3 regions of the Isoptericola sp. NPDC055063 genome follow, and region 1 is predicted to be linked to each of the others. Evidence: predicted binding sites of a transcription regulator. Region 1 holds the regulator's gene; each other region holds the start of a gene.
The links. Region 1 encodes LexA, which represses DNA repair genes until DNA is damaged. Its sites were predicted from a motif close to TCGAACANNTGTTCGA; they were not measured.
Positions count from the first base shown of each region.

Region 2: the regulator LexA is predicted to act here: its motif matches at 1,640-1,655, upstream of ruvA (Holliday junction branch migration protein RuvA).
Region 3: the regulator LexA is predicted to act here: its motif matches at 1,595-1,610, upstream of ACWF41_RS13360 (HNH endonuclease signature motif containing protein).

Region 1 is NZ_JBSGUW010000006.1:261,287-266,996, forward strand. Features, by position in the region: gene ACWF41_RS09760 (ATP-dependent DNA helicase) at 1-928, shown strand, start outside; gene ACWF41_RS09765 (L-lactate dehydrogenase) at 938-1,897, shown strand; gene lexA (transcriptional repressor LexA) at 1,980-2,801, opposite strand; gene ACWF41_RS09775 (LysM peptidoglycan-binding domain-containing protein) at 3,052-3,390, shown strand; gene nrdR (transcriptional regulator NrdR) at 3,517-4,050, shown strand; gene ACWF41_RS09785 (DUF5302 domain-containing protein) at 4,220-4,405, shown strand; gene serA (phosphoglycerate dehydrogenase) at 4,490-5,710, opposite strand, start outside.
Region 2 is NZ_JBSGUW010000003.1:354,201-359,910, forward strand. Features, by position in the region: gene ACWF41_RS05665 (YebC/PmpR family DNA-binding transcriptional regulator) at 1-683, shown strand, start outside; gene ruvC (crossover junction endodeoxyribonuclease RuvC) at 971-1,561, shown strand; gene ruvA (Holliday junction branch migration protein RuvA) at 1,685-2,323, shown strand; gene ruvB (Holliday junction branch migration DNA helicase RuvB) at 2,268-3,410, shown strand; gene yajC (preprotein translocase subunit YajC) at 3,591-4,037, shown strand; gene secD (protein translocase subunit SecD) at 4,166-5,710, shown strand, end outside.
Region 3 is NZ_JBSGUW010000010.1:41,925-47,634, forward strand. Features, by position in the region: gene ACWF41_RS13360 (HNH endonuclease signature motif containing protein) at 1-1,575, opposite strand, end outside; gene ACWF41_RS13365 (GNAT family N-acetyltransferase) at 1,717-2,217, shown strand; gene ACWF41_RS13370 (3-isopropylmalate dehydrogenase) at 2,711-3,754, shown strand; gene ACWF41_RS13375 (branched-chain amino acid aminotransferase) at 3,975-5,147, shown strand; gene ACWF41_RS13380 (winged helix DNA-binding domain-containing protein) at 5,187-5,710, shown strand, end outside.

The sequences.
Region 1 (5,710 bases):
CGAGGTCGCGGAGCGCATGGCGGCCCAGGACACGACGGCCGACGTCCTGTGGTGCTCCCGGCCGCCCGAGAACGCGCCCTGGGCCGGGGACGGCGTCACCCGGCTGCACGCAGCGCCGCTGGCGGTGGCGGGCCTCATCCGCACCCACCTGCTCGGGGAGGCCACGGGCGTCTTCACCTCCGCGACCCTCGCCCTCGGCGGCACCTTCGACCCGGTGGCGCGGTCCCTGGGCCTCGCGGGGTCGGGCGGCACGGGCGAGACACCGGACTGGACGGGCCTCGACGTGGGCAGCCCCTTCGACTACCCGCGCCAGGGGATCCTCTACGTGGCCCGCCATCTGCCCGCCCCGGGCCGCGAGCCGACCACCGACGCGCAGCTCGACGAGATCGCGGGGCTCGTCAAGGCGGCCGGCGGCCGCACCCTCGGGCTGTTCTCGTCCCGGCGCGCGGCGGTCGCGGCGGCCGAGGCGATGCGCGAGCGGCTCGACGTGCCGATCCTGTGCCAGGGCGACGACCAGCTGCCCACCCTCGTGAAGGCGTTCGCGGACGACCCGGCCACGTGCCTCTTCGGCACCCTCTCGCTCTGGCAGGGCGTGGACGTCCCCGGGCCCAGCTGCCAGCTCGTGCTCGTCGACCGGATCCCGTTCCCGCGCCCCGACGATCCGGTGAAGGCCGCGCGGGCCCGCTCGGTCGAGCAGGCGGGCGGGAACGGGTTCATGCAGGTCTCGGCCACGCACGCCGCCCTCCTGCTGGCCCAGGGGGCGGGACGCCTCGTGCGCACGGGGGACGATCGCGGCGTGGTCGCGGTCCTCGACCCGCGCCTCGCGACGGCCCGCTACGGGTCGTTCCTGACGCGGTCGATGCCAGACTTCTGGCCCACGACCGACGGCGAGCTGGTCCGTGCTGCGCTGCGGCGGCTGGACACCTAGCCTGGGCGCGTGGACGGCACACGCAGCACGACCAAGCTCGCGATCGTCGGCGCCGGCGCGGTGGGCTCCACCCTCGCGTACGCAGCGCTCGCCCGAGGGGCGGCACGCTCCATCGCCCTGATGGACGTCAACCGCGCCAAGGTCGAGGCCGAGGTCCTCGACCTGAGGCACGGGAGCATGTTCATCCCGCAGGCGGAGATCGAAGGCTCCGACGACGTCGAGGTGTGCCGCGGAGCCGACGTCGTGGCCGTCACCGCCGGCGCCAAGCAGAAGCCGGGCCAGAGTCGCCTGGACCTGGCCGAGGCGACGGTGGGCCTCACCCGCACGATCCTGCCGCGGCTGCTGGAGGTCGCGCCGGACGCGATCTACCTCATGGTGACCAACCCCGTCGACGTGGTGACGTACGCGGCGCAGGAGATCAGCGGCCTGCCGGCCGAGCGGGTGTTCGGCAGCGGCACGGTCCTGGACTCCTCCCGGCTGCGCGACGCGCTCGCCCGCCACTGCGGGGTCGCGGTCGGCAACGTGCACGCGAACATCGCGGGCGAGCACGGCGACTCGGAGATCGTGCTGTGGAGCTCGGCGACGATCGCCGGGGTGCCGCTGCTGGACTGGCGCCCCTTCCGTGGTCGGCCGCCGCTCGACGAGCCCGCCCGGCACCGGATCGCCACGGACGTCGTGGAGTCGGCCTACCGGGTCATCGCCGGCAAGGGGGCCACCAACTACGCCGTGGGCCTGGCAGCCACCCGCATCATCGAGGCGGTCCTGAACGACGAGCACCGCGTGATGAACGTGTCGTCCCGCCTGGACGGCTTCTACGGCATCAGCGACGTCTGCCTCTCGGTGCCGTCCCTGGTGGACCGGCGCGGCGTGGCGGAGACGATCGACACCCCGCTGTCCGACGACGAGGTCGCCGGCCTGCGGGCGTCGGCCGAGGGCATGCGCGAGGTGCAGCGCCGGCTCGGGTTCTGACCCGCGACGCGGCCCTGACGCGACTAACCCCCGGCCCGCACGGGCCGGGGGTTCGTCGCGCCGTCGGGGTGCGGCGTCGCGCTCAGAGGCTGCGGAGCACGGCCACCACCCGGCCGAGCACCTGGGCGTCGTCGCCCGGGATGGGGGAGTAGGCGGCATTCTGCGGCATGAGCCACGTGTGCCCGCCGGACTGCTTGAACGTCTTGACCGTCGCCTCGCCGTCGATCATGGCGGCGACGACCTCGCCGTTCTCCGCGACCGGCTGGCTGCGGACGACCACCCAGTCGCCGTCGCAGATGGCCGCGTCGACCATCGAGTCGCCCGCCACCTTGAGCAGGAACAGCTCGCCGTCGCCCACGACCTGGCGGGGGAGCGGGAAGACGTCCTCGACGACCTGCTCGGCGAGGATCGGGCCGCCCGCCGCGATCCGGCCCACGAGCGGGACGTAGGACGGGGCCTCGGCGGGCTGTGCGTCGGAGCCCGCGACCGAGCCGGCGGCGAACCCCGGGGTGCGCGGCGCGAACGCCGGGGTCCCGCCGTCGGTCGCGGCGGGTGCCTCGGGGTCGACGACCTCGATCGCGCGGGGCCGGTTCGGGTCACGGCGCAGGAAGCCCTTGCGCTCCAGCGTCGTCAGCTGATGCTTGACGGACGAGGGGCTGGCGAGACCCACGGCCTCGCCGATCTCCCGCATGGTCGGGGGGTAGCCGCGGTCCTCGACGGAGCGGCGGATCGTCTCGAGCACACGGCGCTGGCGCGGCGTGAGCCGGTCGGCCGCCGGGGCGATCTCGCTCACCGAGGCGAGCGCCGTCTCCGCTGTCGACGTGTCCTCAGGGGTCTCCTGCTGCGCCGGCCACGGCGTGGCAACCGTCGTGGACGCCGGGGCGTGGTCCCGTCCGCTGGTCATCGCGTTCTCCGTCCTGCAGGGGCGCGGCCCGCTGACGGGCCGATGAAATCCGACAAACCTTCCATCGCGCTGCTGGTCACTCTAGGCCAGTTCCGGCCCGACATCAAACATCTGTTCGATCAGGCCTCGACCGTGTCGTCGTGACGTGGTACACCTAGTACAGCCGTTCGACGTACAGGTGTTCGACGAACGGCTGTTCGACGGCAGTCGCCCGACCGGCGGCGACGCGACGTGAACCGGAGGTAGGACGATGCAGAACGCGCCCAGCACCACCGAAGCTCCGGGGTTCCTCGGGCTCGGCGGCCTCCGGCTCACGCGACGCGGGCGTGTCGTGGTCGCCGCGCTCGTCCTTCTCGTCCTCGTCGGCGCGGGCCTGGTCGGCCAGCGCGCGGTGGCGGACGCTCCCGGGTCGGGCGTGGAGGTCCGGCTCCACACGGTCCAGCCGGGCGAGACGCTGTGGCAGTACGCCCGCGCGGTCCGGGACTCGGGCGAGGACCTGCGCGACGTCGTCGCGGACCTCCGCCAGCTGAACGGCCTCACGACGGCGGAGCTGCAGGCCGGTCAGGTGGTGCTCCTGCCCGAGGACTGAGGGCGCGCGGCACGACCCGGCGCCGCGAAGATGCGAGGATGGACCCTGCTTGCGCCGGGCGCGGCGTCCCGCATACCTTGTCGGGCAGCCGGGCGCCGGTCCGGAGCCGAGCGCAGGAGACCAGCGATGCACTGCCCGTTCTGCCGCCACGAGGACTCGCGAGTCATCGACTCGCGCACCTCCGACGACGGTTCGTCGATCCGCCGACGGCGGCAGTGCCCGGCGTGCCAGCGCCGCTTCACCACGATCGAGACGGCGAGCCTGTCGGTCGCCAAGCGTTCCGGCGTGACCGAGCCGTTCAGCCGCGACAAGGTGGTCGCGGGCGTGCGCAAGGCGTGCCAGGGCCGGCCCGTGAGCTCCGACGACCTGGCTCTGCTGGCGCAACGGGTCGAGGAGACGCTGCGTGCGTCGGGCCGCCCCGAGATCGAGGCGAACGAGGTCGGGCTGGCCATCCTCGGGCCCCTGCGCGAGCTGGACGAGGTCGCCTACCTGCGATTCGCGAGCGTGTACCAGTCATTCGAGTCCCTGGAGGACTTCGAGAGCGCGATCACGTCCCTGCGGGCGGAGCGCGAGGCGCGGGCCGAGGACGCGGGGCAGGACGAGGACGTCGAGACGGGTGGCGCCGAGCCCGCGGTCGCCGGCCGGGACGCGTCGCGCTGAGGCGAGGCCCCTCCCGGGGTCCCCGAGCCGCCTCGCGGCGCCGGGTTCGCCCGCTCCGGGCGAAATGCCCTTGGCGCGACGCGCGGGGGTGGAGCATGCTGGACGGCACCAGGTGCTGCGCGGTCCGCCGTGCGAGCACGTCCACCCCGACGACGACGAGGTGATCGTGATGACGACGGACGACTCCAGGGCGGCCAAGCCCAGCGAGGACACGAAGGCGCGCTTCCGGGAGGCGCTGGAGCGGAAGAACGCCGCCAGCCACCCGACCGCCGGCAAGGACGGCAACACCGGCCAGGTGCACGGCTCGGAGACCTCCGGCCCGGTGCAGAAGATGTTCCGCCGCAAGTCCGGCTGAGCGGGCCGGTCCCACCACGACGCGAGGGCGTCCCCGGAGTCCCGGGGACGCCCTCGGCGCGTGTCGGCGGGTGTGCCCGTCGCGTCAGCCCGCGGCGGGGCCGGGCGGGAACTCGGGCCGCTCGAAGGCGTCGCGGATGCGCAGGCGGATCGTGGACGGCATGGCCTGCAGCTTGGCCGACGCGCCGCGCTGGGTGACGTCGGAGATGTCCGTGACGACGTAGCCGACCTCGCCGCGGGTGGCGAGCATCTGCGCCTCGATGTTGGCGCCGTGGTCCGCGAAGACCTGGTTCACCGCGGCGAGGACGCCCGGGACGTTGCGGTGCAGCAGCATGATGCGGCCCACGCCGGTGTGCGCGAGCTGCAGGTTCGGCAGGTTGACGGACAGGGTGGTGGACCCGGTCGCCATGAAGTCGCGGAGCTTCTTCGACACGAACTCTCCGATGGCCTCCTGCGCCTCCTCCGTGGAGCCGCCGACGTGCGGCGTGAGGATGACGTTCGGCAGGCCGCGCAGCGGGGAGGTGAACCCGTCACCGCGCTTCTTCGGCTCGGTGGGGAAGACGTCGACGGCGGCGCCGCCCAGGTGGCCGGACAGGATGTGCTGCCGCAGGGCCTCGACGTCGACCACGAACCCGCGCGAGAGGTTGAGGAAGATCGCGCCCGGCTTCATCCCCGCGAACAGGTCCGCGCCGAAGAGGCCCGCGTTGCCGGGGCGCCCGTCGACGTGGATCGTCACGGCGTCGGCCTCGGCGAGCAGCTCCTCGATCGTCTCGACGCGGTGGGCGTTGCCCAGCGCGAGCTTCTCGGCGGTGTCGTAGAAGACGACCCGCATGCCGAGGTTCTCGGCGAGGACCGACAGCTGGGAGCCGATGTTCCCGTACCCGATGATGCCGAGCGTGCGACCGCGCACCTCGTGCGAGCCCTCCGCGGTCTTGTCCCACACGCCGTCGTGCAGCGACTTGTCGCGCACGGTGAGGCGTCGGGTCAGCGCGATGATCTCGGAGATCGCGAGCTCCACCACGGAGCGCGTGTTGGAGTAGGGCGCGTTGAACACCGCGACCCCGTGGGCCGCGGCGGCCTCGAGGTCGATCTGGTTGGTCCCGATGGAGAAGGTGCCGACGGCCTGCAGGCCGGGCACGCTCTGGAGGACCTTGCGGGTCACGGTGGTCTTGGACCGGATGCCGAGGATCTGGAAGTCCGCGAGGGACTCGATCAGCTCGGCCTCGTCGAGCGCGCCGGGGCGCGTGACGACCTCGATGCCCGCATCACGAAGATTCTGGGCAGCGACAGGGTGGACGTTCTCGAG
Region 2 (5,710 bases), on a different contig from region 1:
CCAAGCTGATCAAGAACATCGAGGTCGCCGCGCGCACCGGAGGCGGCGACCCCGCCGGTAACCCGACCCTGTTCGACGCCATCCAGAAGGCGAAGAAGTCGTCGGTCCCCAACGACAACATCGACCGCGCCCTCAAGCGCGGGTCCGGCGAGGGCGCCGACGCCGTCGACTACCAGACGATCATGTACGAGGGCTACGGCGCGAACGGCATTGCCGTCCTCGTCGAGTGCCTCACGGACAACAAGAACCGCGCCGCCTCCGAGGTCCGCCTCGCGTTCAGCCGCAACGGCGGCAACCTGGCCGACCCGGGCTCCGTGTCCTACCTGTTCTCCCGCAAGGGCCTCGTCGTCGTGCCCAAGGCCGACGGCGTCACCGAGGACGACGTCATGCTCGCCGCCCTCGACGCCGGCGCGGAGGAGGTCAGCGACGAGGGCGACGTCATCGAGGTGCTCTCCGAGGCCACCGACCTCGTCGCCGTGCGCACCGCCATCCAGGAGGCGGGCATCGAGTACGACTCCGCCGACTCCATCTGGCACCCGTCCATGGAGGTCGAGGTCGACGTCGAGGGCGCGCGCAAGATCATGCGCCTCATCGACGCGCTCGAGGACAGCGACGACGTCCAGAACGTCTACGCGAACTTCGACGCCTCGGACGAGGTCATGGCGGCGCTGGACGAGGACTGATCCTTTCGTCGTGCCGGGCCGGAGGCTCTCGGTCGGGGCGGCCGGGCGGGCTGGGACGTGTCGCGAGGCGCGCCATCCGGCCGCTCGTTCCTCGCGGCCTCCCGCCAGGCCCGGCCAGCCTCGCGACACGTCCCACCCCGCCCGTCCGCGTTCGTGCGTGGCCTCCGGGCCCGCGACCTCGGATCATTCCTCGTGGTGGGTGGGGGCAGGGGGCGTGAGCCGTGTCCCGTGCGGGGCTGTCGTCGCGCCTGCGCGGGGGTGTCCGCCGTGCGTGAGATGGTGACCGCGTGCGAGTGCTGGGGGTGGATCCGGGGCTGACCCGGTGCGGGGTCGGCGTCGTCGACTCGTTGCCGGGACGCAGGGCCCGGATGGTCGACGTTGGGGTCGTGCGCAGCGAGCCCGAGCTGAGCGTGGACCTGCGGCTGCTGTGCATCGCCGAGGGGCTCGACGCGTGGCTCGAGCGCACCGTGCCCGACGTCGTGGCTGTGGAGCGCGTGTTCGCGCAGAACAACCGCAGCACCGTGATGGGCACCGCGCAGGTCGCCGGCCTGGCGATGGTCGCCGCCGCGAAGCGGGGGGTGCCCGTCGCGATGCACACCCCCAGCGAGGTGAAGGCCGCCGTCACCGGGTCCGGGCGGGCGGGCAAGGAACAGGTGCAGCGGATGATCGCGCGCATCCTCGGGCTCGACGAGCTGCCGCGCCCCGCCGACGCCGCGGACGCCCTCGCCCTCGCCGTCACGCACCTCTGGCGACCCTCCGGCGCGCTCCAGGGCGGGGAGCGCCACGAGCTCACGCCCGCGCAGCGCGCCTGGGCCGCGGCGGAGCGCTCGGCGCGCACCGGGTCGCACCGCGGGGCCCCGTCCCGCACGGCCCGGTGACGGCGGCCGCGGCGTGCTCACCGTGTCGCGTCCGGGTGTCGCGTCCGGAGCGTCGGCGCCGGTTGTTACAGTGACGCCTCGTACGGGTGTTCGACGATTGGCCAGCTCGACGGAAGGACCACGGTGATCGCCTCCCTGACCGGCACGGTCACGCACGTGACGCTCGAGCGGGCCGTGCTCGACGTCGGCGGGGTCGGGTACCTCGTCCACGCCACCCCCGGGACCCTGGCGGGGCTCCGGGTGGGGGAGCGCGCCCAGCTGCACACCACGCTCGTCGTCCGCGAGGACTCGATGACCGTGTTCGGCTTCGCCGAGGCGGACGAGCGCGAGGTCTTCGAGACGGCGCAGTCGGTCTCGGGCGTCGGCCCGCGCATCGCGCTCGCCATGCTGGCCGTGCTCACGCCCGACGCGCTGCGCCGCGCCGTCGCGAGCGAGGACCTCGCGGCGCTGCGCCGCATCCCCGGCGTCGGGCCCAAGAGCGCCCAGCGCCTCGTCCTCGAGCTGTCCGGCAAGCTCGGCGCCCCGACCTCCGCCGAGGCGGGCGCCCCGGTGCCCGAGGCGCCGCCGCTCGCGGCCGGCGACCCCGCGCGCGACCAGGTCGTCGAGGCGCTCGTCGGCCTGGGCTGGGCGGCGAAGGTCGCGCAGGAGACCGTCGATCGCGTTCTCGCGGACGTCGGCGACGACGTCCCGAGCGGCGGCCCGATCGATGTGGCGGCGACGCTGCGGGCGGCGTTGCGCTCCCTGGGCGGGCGACGTGGCTGAGCCGCTGGAGCCGGAGTACGGCGGCGAGCGGCTCGTCACCTCCTCGGCCGACGACGTCGAGCGCGCGGCCGAGGCGGCCCTGCGGCCCAAGAGGCTCGACGAGTTCGTCGGCCAGCGGGTGGTGCGCGACCAGCTCTCCCTCGTCCTGCAGGCCGCCCTGGCCCGCGAGGCCTCGCCCGACCACGTGCTGCTGTCCGGCCCGCCCGGGCTCGGCAAGACGACGCTGGCCATGATCATCGCGGCCGAGCTCGGCACGTCCCTGCGCGTCACCAGCGGTCCGGCCATCCAGCACGCGGGCGACCTGGCCGCCGTCCTGTCCTCGCTCGAGGAGGGCGAGGTGCTCTTCATCGACGAGATCCACCGGCTCGCGCGGCCCGCCGAGGAGCTGCTGTACGTCGCGATGGAGGACTTCCGCGTCGACGTCGTCGTCGGCAAGGGCGCCGGGGCCAGCGCGATCCCGCTGGCGCTGCCGCCGTTCACCGTGGTCGGCGCCACCACCCGTTCCGGGCTGCTCCCGGCGCCCCTGCGCGACCGGTTCGGCTTCACCGGCCACCTCGACTTCTACGACGCCGCCGAGCTGGAGCGCGTCATCCTGCGCTCGGCCGGCCTGCTGGGCGTCGACCTGCAGCACGCGGCCGCGCACGAGATCGCCGGCCGCTCGCGGGGCACGCCCCGCATCGCCAACCGGCTGCTGCGCCGCGTGCGCGACTGGGCGCAGGTCCGCGGCGACGGTCGGCTGGACCTGCGTGCCGCCCGCGCCGCGCTCGAGGTGTACGAGGTGGACCCGATCGGCCTCGACCGGCTCGACCGCTCCGTCCTCGACGCCGTCTGCCGCCGGTTCGGCGGCGGGCCCGTCGGCCTCAGCACCCTCGCGATGACCGTCGGCGAGGAGCCCGACACCGTCGAGACCGTCGCGGAGCCGTACCTGGTGCGCGAGGGGCTGCTCGGCCGCACCCCGCGCGGGCGCGTCGCGACGCCCGCGGCCTGGGAGCACCTCGGCCTCGAGCCGCCGCTCGGGGCGTGGGGCGCCCCGCTCGGCGGCACCCTCTTCGACGAGGCCGCCGAGAGCGGCGAGCCGAGCACCTAGACTGGTGCTGCCCGGCCCGCCGACGGTCCGGGCCGGAACTCGACGGGTGCCGTGCTCGTTGGGGCCCGTACGCACAGGTTCGCGAGCAGACGCGGAGCTGTGCCCGGCGTGCCGACCGGCGCGCCCCGACGCCCGCCTGTCGAGCAGCGACGGCCGGGCAGCGACAGACAAGGACGCTCCGTGGACTTCTCCATCATCATTCTCTTCGTGGTCCTCGCCGGCCTCATGTTCTTCATGAGCTCGCGGTCGCGCAAGCAGCAGCGTGCGCAGCAGGAGTTCCGGTCGCAGCTCGCCCCGGGCCAGGAGGTCATGACCGGCTCCGGCCTCTTCGGCACCGTGGTGGAGATCGACGAGAGCAACGACACCGTCACCATCGAGTCGAGCCCCGGGACGCAGACCCGCTGGCTCCGTGCGGCGATCGCCAAGCGTGTCGACACGCCGGTCGAGGACGCCACCGAGGCCGGCGACGAGACCGACGTCACAACCGACCCCACCGCGACCGGTACGATCACCTCCGGCGACGGTCACATCGACGTCCCCGACGACCTGTCGAGCCTGGACACCGCCCAGCGGGAGTACCGGGAGCAGCAGCGTCGCGACGAGGGCGAGACCGGCACCACGAAGTGACAGCACCAGCGACATGGGACGGCGGGCGCTCGCGCCCGTCGGCCTGACGACGCGCCGGTCGGGGTGATCCCGGCCGGCGCCATCACGCGCCGACCCACCGGCGGCGCGCAGACGGGAAGAGACAGAAGTTGGCGAACTCACGCACGAAGCGGTCGCGTCCGGCGCGCACCCTCGTGGTCTTCACGATCCTGACGATCGTCCTGCCGTTCCTCGCCCTCGGCGCCGGCGTCTTCTGGGACGCCAAGTCCGACTCCAACCCGGACGGCGCGAGCTGGGCCCCGGGCCTGGCGCTCGACCTGCAGGGCGGCACGCAGCTGATCCTCAAGGCCGACACCACGGACGGGTCGCAGGTGACGTCGGAGACGATCGACGAGTCGATCAACGTCATCCGGCAGCGCATCGACTCCTCCGGCGTCTCCGAGGCGGAGATCACGGCACAGGGGTCGAAGAACATCGTCGTCGGCATCCCCGGCGAGGTGTCGCAGGAGACCATCGACCTGATCTCCCAGCCCGCCCAGATGCGCTTCCGCCCGGTGCTGACCTATGCGGCGGGCACGCCGACGCCGGAGCCGTCCGCGTCGCCGAGCGGCGACGCCGAGGGCGCGGCCACCGACGACGCGACCTCCGGCGACGCCAAGGACTCGAAGGACGGGAAGTCCGGCGGCGCGAAGGACGACGAGGCCGCGGACACCACGCCGAGCGGCAAGGGCGCCGGCTCCGCCGTGACCCTCCCCTCGGACCTCGGCAAGGCCACGGACCCGACGCCGACGGCGACCGCCACCTCCGGCGACGACGCCACCACGGACCCCTCGCCGGCGACGACGCCGGCCGAGGGCGACGAGACGGGCGACGCGGCCGCGGCATCCGACCCGAGCGACCTCGCGCAGATCACCCCGGAGATCCAGTCGCAGTTCGAGAAGCTCGACTGCACCGACCCGGAGAACCTCAAGGGCGGCGGCGGGGACGACCCCGACAAGCCGCTCGTGACCTGTGACGAGACCGGCGCGGTCAAGTACATCCTCGGCCCGGTGGAGATCGAGGGCACGCACATCTCCAACGCGAGCTCGGGCCTGGTGCCCGGGCCGAACGGCACCACCACCAACGAGTGGGGCGTCTTCCTCGACTTCGACTCGACGGGCGCGAAGCAGTTCCGCGAGACCACGGGTCGCATCGCCACGCTCGAGGCGCCGCGCAACCAGTTCGCCATCGTCCTCGACACCCTGGTGGTCTCGGCCCCGTCGGTCTCGCAGGCGATCACGGACGGCAGCGCCGTCATCTCCGGGTCGTTCACCCGCGACTCGGCCGCGACGCTCGCCAACCAGCTGAGCTTCGGCGCGCTGCCCGTGCAGTACACGGTGGAGAGCCAGGAGGTCATCTCCGCGACCCTCGGCTCCGAGCAGCTGCGCAACGGCCTCATCGCGGGCCTCATCGGCCTCGCGCTCGTGGTCGTGTACTCGCTGCTGCAGTACCGCACGCTGGGCCTGCTCACCGTCGCGTCGCTCGTCGTCGCCGGCGTCATCACCTACCTGTCCATCGCCCTGCTCTCCTGGGGGATGGGCTACCGGCTCTCCCTCGCGGGCGTCGCGGGCCTGATCGTCGCGATCGGCTTCACCGCGGACTCGTTCATCGTGTACTTCGAACGTATCCGTGACGAGCTGCGTGACGGGAGAACT
Region 3 (5,710 bases), on a different contig from region 1:
CCATGTCGTTTGATGTTTCAGGACGTGGTGTCGGCGGCAGAGTGCGGCGAGGTTGGTGGCGTTGGTGGTGCCGCCGGTGGCCCAGGGGGTGGTGTGGTCGAGGTCGGACTGGGTGGCGGGGTGGGTGCAGCCGGGGAAGCGGCAGGTGGTGTCGCGGTGGCGGACGAGGTTCTTGAGGTCGGCGGGGGTGGTGTAGGTGGTGCGGCCGACGGACAGGACGGTGCCGGTCTCGGGGTGGGTCAGGATCCGCCGCAGGGTGGGGGCGAGGGCGGTGAGGTGTTGGGCGGTGTCGGGGTCGATGGGGATGTGCCCGTTCATCGTGGCCGGAACATCCGTGATGCCGAGCAGCGTCAGGACCGGGACGGTGACCGTGACCTGGGGGCGGATGGAGCGGGCCAGGGCCGCCAGCGTGGCCCGCTCGTGCTCGTGCTCGTGCGCGACCTGTGAGTCCGGGTCGTCGTCGGTGCCCGTCTCGGCGCTGCCCGTCTCAGGGGTGCGCGTGTCAGGGGTGCACGTCGCGGAGGTGCTGGTCTTGACGGTGCTTGTCTCGAGGGTGCCGTCGTCCAGCAGGAGGGCGGTGAGGGTGTCGGCGCGGGCTTGGGCGAGGGTGCGGCCACTGCCCATGCCGCGTGCGCTGCCCGTGCTGCCTGCGCCGCTTGTGCCACCGGCTCGGCCGGCGTCGCTGCTGGTGGCGTTGTTGGTGATGAGGTGGCGGGCGGTGCGGGTGAGGCGGTCGTAGGCGGCGTGCGCGAGGGGTGCGGGGAGGTGGGCGACGAGCCAGGACATGCCGTCGTGGTCGTCGTCGAGGAAGACGGTGCGGTGTTGGGCGGCCTCGTGGTGGCGGACGTCGAGCGGGGTGGGGTGGGCGGTCTCGCGGGCTCGGCGGGCGCGGCGGGCGACCTGGGTGGGCGTGCAGGTGACCGTGCCCGTGGTGGTGCCGGGGGCGTCGTCGGGCTTGATCACGGCTGTCAGGACGGCGTGCTCGACGTGTGCGGCGGCACTGGGATCGAGGTCGGCGACGTGCTTGGTGATGGCGGTGGCGTGCGCCCAGGACAGGCGGCCCTGGTGCAGGGCGGTCAGGGTCGCGGGGGCCTTGACGGTCAAGGTCACGGCGTGGTCGACCAGCGTGCCGGTGGCGTGTTCTCCCTGGTGCAGGGTGGTGGCGATCTCGGTGGTGACGGCGCGTCTGGCGAGCTCGAGCCGCCGGGCGGAGGGGGCCCGGCGGGCGGTGGGGTCGGCGGGGTCCAGAAGGTCGGACTCCAGGGCCTCGGCCAGGCTCATGGCTTGTGCGAGCAGGACTGCGCGCTCGGCGTGCAGGGTCGCGATCTCGGCGTCGTTCTCGGCGAGCTGGTCGAGCACCCGGTCCAGGTCCGCCAGGGTCGGGTGGTGCGACGGCGCTGTTGCTTGCTGGGGTGGTGCTTCTTCCTCGAGTAGCTCGCTGATCGACGGGGTCCACGACCGTGGCATCGCGGCGAGCCGCTCCGCCGCCGCGTTCAGGTCCACCGGCTCGCTCGCACGACCCGCAGGCGTGCCGGCGGAGGTGCCGGTCGCGGAGTCGGGGAGCGTCGTCGTCATGCCCTCAGCCTAGCGACGTTCGAACACCTGTTCTAGACCTTCCCTGCAATCTGTGGACAACCGAGGCCGCCGACACGACGCGAGCGGGTTGGTGCTGGCAGGTCGGCAGAATGGTGCCCGCCCAGGGGGCAGGATGGGGCGATGCCCGCCGCATCGCCGACGCCCGTCGTCCTCCGCCAGGCCACCCCCGGCGACGCGTCAGGGTGCGCGTTCGTCCATCACGCGTCATGGGTGGAGACGTACAGCGGCCTGCTCCCGGCGGAGCACTGGGAAGCCGACACCTTGGAACGGCGGATGGCGTCCTGGCCGCGACGGATCGGCGAGATGCCCGTGACCGTGGCGGAGTCCGGTGGGCGCGTCGTGGGGTTCGCCATCGCGGGCGCCGCGAGAGAGGTGGGAACCCACCAGCCCGTCCGGGGTCGCGAGCTGTGGTCGCTCTACGTCCTCGGCGAGCATCACGGGACGGGCGCCGGCCAGGCGCTGCTGGACGCCGTCGTGCCGCCCGGGGTGCCCGCGCAGCTCTGGGTCGCGGAGCAGAACCCGCGGGCGCGGCGGTTCTACGAACGCAACGGGTTCGTGCCCGACGGCGCGCGGTTCGTCGACGAGCGGCTGGGTCTCGCCGAGGTCCGGCACGTCCGCTGACCGGCGCACACGTGGGAGCGAGGACGGTGACGCCGGGGTGAGGATCAGCCAGGCGAAGCCGACCACGCCGCGGTAGCCGCCCAGGTGCTCCTCGCGCCGCGGGGCGGCGAAGGCGCGGGAGCCGGGCGTGCGGAGGCGTTCGATGCCGGCGCGCCAGTCGGACTCGAAGTCGCCCACTCCGCGACGGTGGACGTGGCGGCGTGCAGCACCCGGAACCCGGCGTCGGTGGCGGCGCGCGCCAGCCCAGCCAGGCCCGGCAGGTCGGCGAAGGTCCCCCGCGCGGTCGAGGTCGCCCGCGTCACGTTCGCGGCAGCCGCGTCGAAGTACGGCCGGAGGTCGTCGTCCGAGGTCATGCGGCGATCGTGGGCGGCTCGGGCGTGCGGGCCAAGAGATTTGTCGACCGCCGTTCGTGACCTGCGAGGTCACGACCTCGACCGTCCGAGGAGTGAGATTTCTGTCCGCATCATGATTCGGCGGGCTTAGGCTCGGCCCCATGACGCGGAGCATCGACCTGGCAGTGGTGGCCGGCGACGGCATCGGGACCGAAGTCGTGGAGCAGGGCCTCGCGGTCCTCGAGGCGGCGGTCTCCGGGGCCGACGTCAAGGTCTCCACTACTGAGTTCGACCTGGGCGCGCGCCGGTGGCACGCGACCGGCGAGACCCTGACGGACGCCGATCTCGAGGCCATCAAGGGCCACGACGCGATCCTGCTGGGCGCCATCGGCGACCCGAGCGTGCCGTCGGGCGTCCTCGAGCGCGGTCTGCTGCTCAAGCTCCGCTTCTCGCTGGACCACTACGTGAACCTGCGCCCCGGCAAGCTGTACCCGGGGGTGACCAGCCCGCTGGCGAACCCCGGCGAGGTGGACTTCGTCGTCGTGCGCGAGGGCACCGAGGGCCCCTACGTGGGCAACGGCGGCGCGCTGCGCGTCGGCACCCCGCACGAGATCGCGACCGAGGTGTCCGTGAACACCGCGTTCGGCGTCGAGCGCGTCGTGCGCGACGCCTTCGCCCGCGCCCAGGCCCGCCCCCGCAAGCACCTGACGCTGGTGCACAAGCACAACGTGCTCGTGCACGCCGGGCACCTGTGGCGCCGCACGGTCGAGGCCGTCAACGCGGAGTTCCCCGACGTCACGACGGACTACCTGCACGTCGACGCCGCCACGATCTTCCTCACGACCAACCCGTCGCGGTTCGACGTGATCGTCACCGACAACCTGTTCGGCGACATCCTCACGGACCAGGCCGCCGCGATCACCGGCGGCATCGGCCTCGCCGCGTCGGCGAACATCAACCCGGACCGCACCGCGCCCTCGATGTTCGAGCCGGTGCACGGCTCCGCCCCGGACATCGCCGGGCAGGGCAAGGCCGACCCGACCGCCACCGTGCTGTCCGTGTCGCTCCTGCTCGACCACCTCGGCCTCACCGAGGAGGCCGCCCGCGTGGAGGCGGCTGTCGCCGCCGACCTCGCGGAGCGCGGCGACCGAGTACGCACGACGGCCGAGGTCGGGCGCGACCTCGCCGCTCGCGTCAACGGCTGACGACAGCCTCACCGTCGTCACCGGACGGCGCGGCGCCACCCGCGCCGCGCCGTCGGACGAGTCGTCCGAGCCACCGCCCGCCCCGGCCGTCATCCCCCTGTCGATCACCCGACATCTCCTCCGTGCCCGGGTGGCCGCTGTGGTCGGAGCGACGCGGGTGCCCGCAGGGTGCGTGGTCGTGGAAAACTACAGGGGTCACCCGGTGAAAGGGCCCCCGATCATGACCACATCCAGCACCACCCCGTCCGCCGCCAGCACCACCTCGAGCAGCAGCGCGCCGGGCATCCTCCCGGCCGAGCTCGAGGACCTCGTCGCCCTCTTCGACGTGCGCGAGACGGACAGCCCGACGCCCGACGCCGAGCGCAAGGCCGCGCTCGAGGCGCCCAAGTTCGGGACCGTCTTCTCCGACCACATGGCGCGCATCAGCTGGCGCGAGGGCGACGGCTGGCTCGACCGCCGCATCGAGAAGTACGGCCCGCTGCAGCTCGACCCGGCGACCGCCGTCCTGCACTACGCGCAGGAGATCTTCGAGGGCATGAAGGCCTACCGTCACGACGACGGCTCGGTCTGGACGTTCCGGCCGGACGCGAACGCGGCCCGGTTCGCGCGGTCGGCGCACCGGCTGGCGCTCCCCGCGCTGAGCGTGGACGACTTCCTCGGCTCCATCGCCGCCCTGGTGCGCACCGACATCGACTGGGTGCCGACGGGAGAGGACTTCAGCCTCTACCTGCGCCCGTTCATGTTCGCGTCCGAGGCGTTCCTGGGCGTGCGCCCCACCGCCGAGGCGGAGTACCTCGTCATCGCCTCGCCCGTCGGCCCGTACTTCGCGGGCGGCGTGAAGCCGGTCTCGATCTGGATCGAGGAGCACTATCACCGCTCCGGCCCCGGCGGGACCGGCGACGCGAAGTACGGCGGCAACTACGCGGCCAGCCTGCTGCCGCAGCGGCTCGCGGCGGAGAAGGGCTTCGACCAGGCCTGCTACCTGGACGCGCCCACGAACTCCTTCCTCGAGGAGCTCGGCGGGATGAACGTCTTCGTCGTCATGGCGGACGGGTCGGTGCACACGCCCGAGCTCACGGGCTCCTTCCTCGAGGGCGTCACGCGCTCGTCCATCCTGCGGCTCGCGGCGGACCGCGGGCACGAGGCCGTGGAGCGGCGCATCCCGCTCGCCGAGGTCGTCGCCGGGCTGCGCGACGGCACCGTGCGCGAGGTGTTCGCGTGCGGCACGGCCGCCGTCATCACGCCGGTCGGGCGTCTGGCCGGCGACTCGTTCGACGAGGTGGTCTCGGGCGGCGAACCCGGCGAGCTCACCATGGCGATCCGCGGGGAGCTCACCGACATCCAGTACGGTCGGGCCGCGGACCGGCACGGCTGGATGCGCCGGCTCGCCTGACCAGACCCGCCTGACCCAGCACGGGAGGTCCGCCGCGCGATGCCCACCACCCCGATCACGGCGGGCGCGCTGAGCCGCACCACCCTCGCGCGCCAGCAGCTGCTCACCCGCTCCGACGACGACGTCCCCGCCGTCGTCGGGCGGGTGGGCGGCCTGCAGGCGCAGCACGCTGACATGCCGTACGTGGCGCTCTGGTCGCGGCGTGCTGGGCAGACGGTCGGGGCGCTCGAGGAGGCCCTGACCGACGCCGCCGTGGTCAAGGCGACCGTCATGCGGTCCACCCTGCACCTGGTGCCCGCCGGCGAGTGGCCCCTGCTCGACGCCGTCTCGGCGGAGCAGCGGCTCGCCGCCTGGCGCGCGAGCGCGCGGCGGGCGGGCGTCGACCTGCTCGGCCTCAACGCGGCCGTGCGGGCGTACTGCGCCGAGCCGCGCACCCTCGACGAGGTGGAGGCGTTCGCCGCCGAGCAGTACCCCGGGGTGGACGCCGTCGCGGCGATCCCCGGCGGCGTCAGCCGGGCGTGGTGGCGCCTCGCGAGCGCGGGCGGCGGCCTCGTGCACGTGCC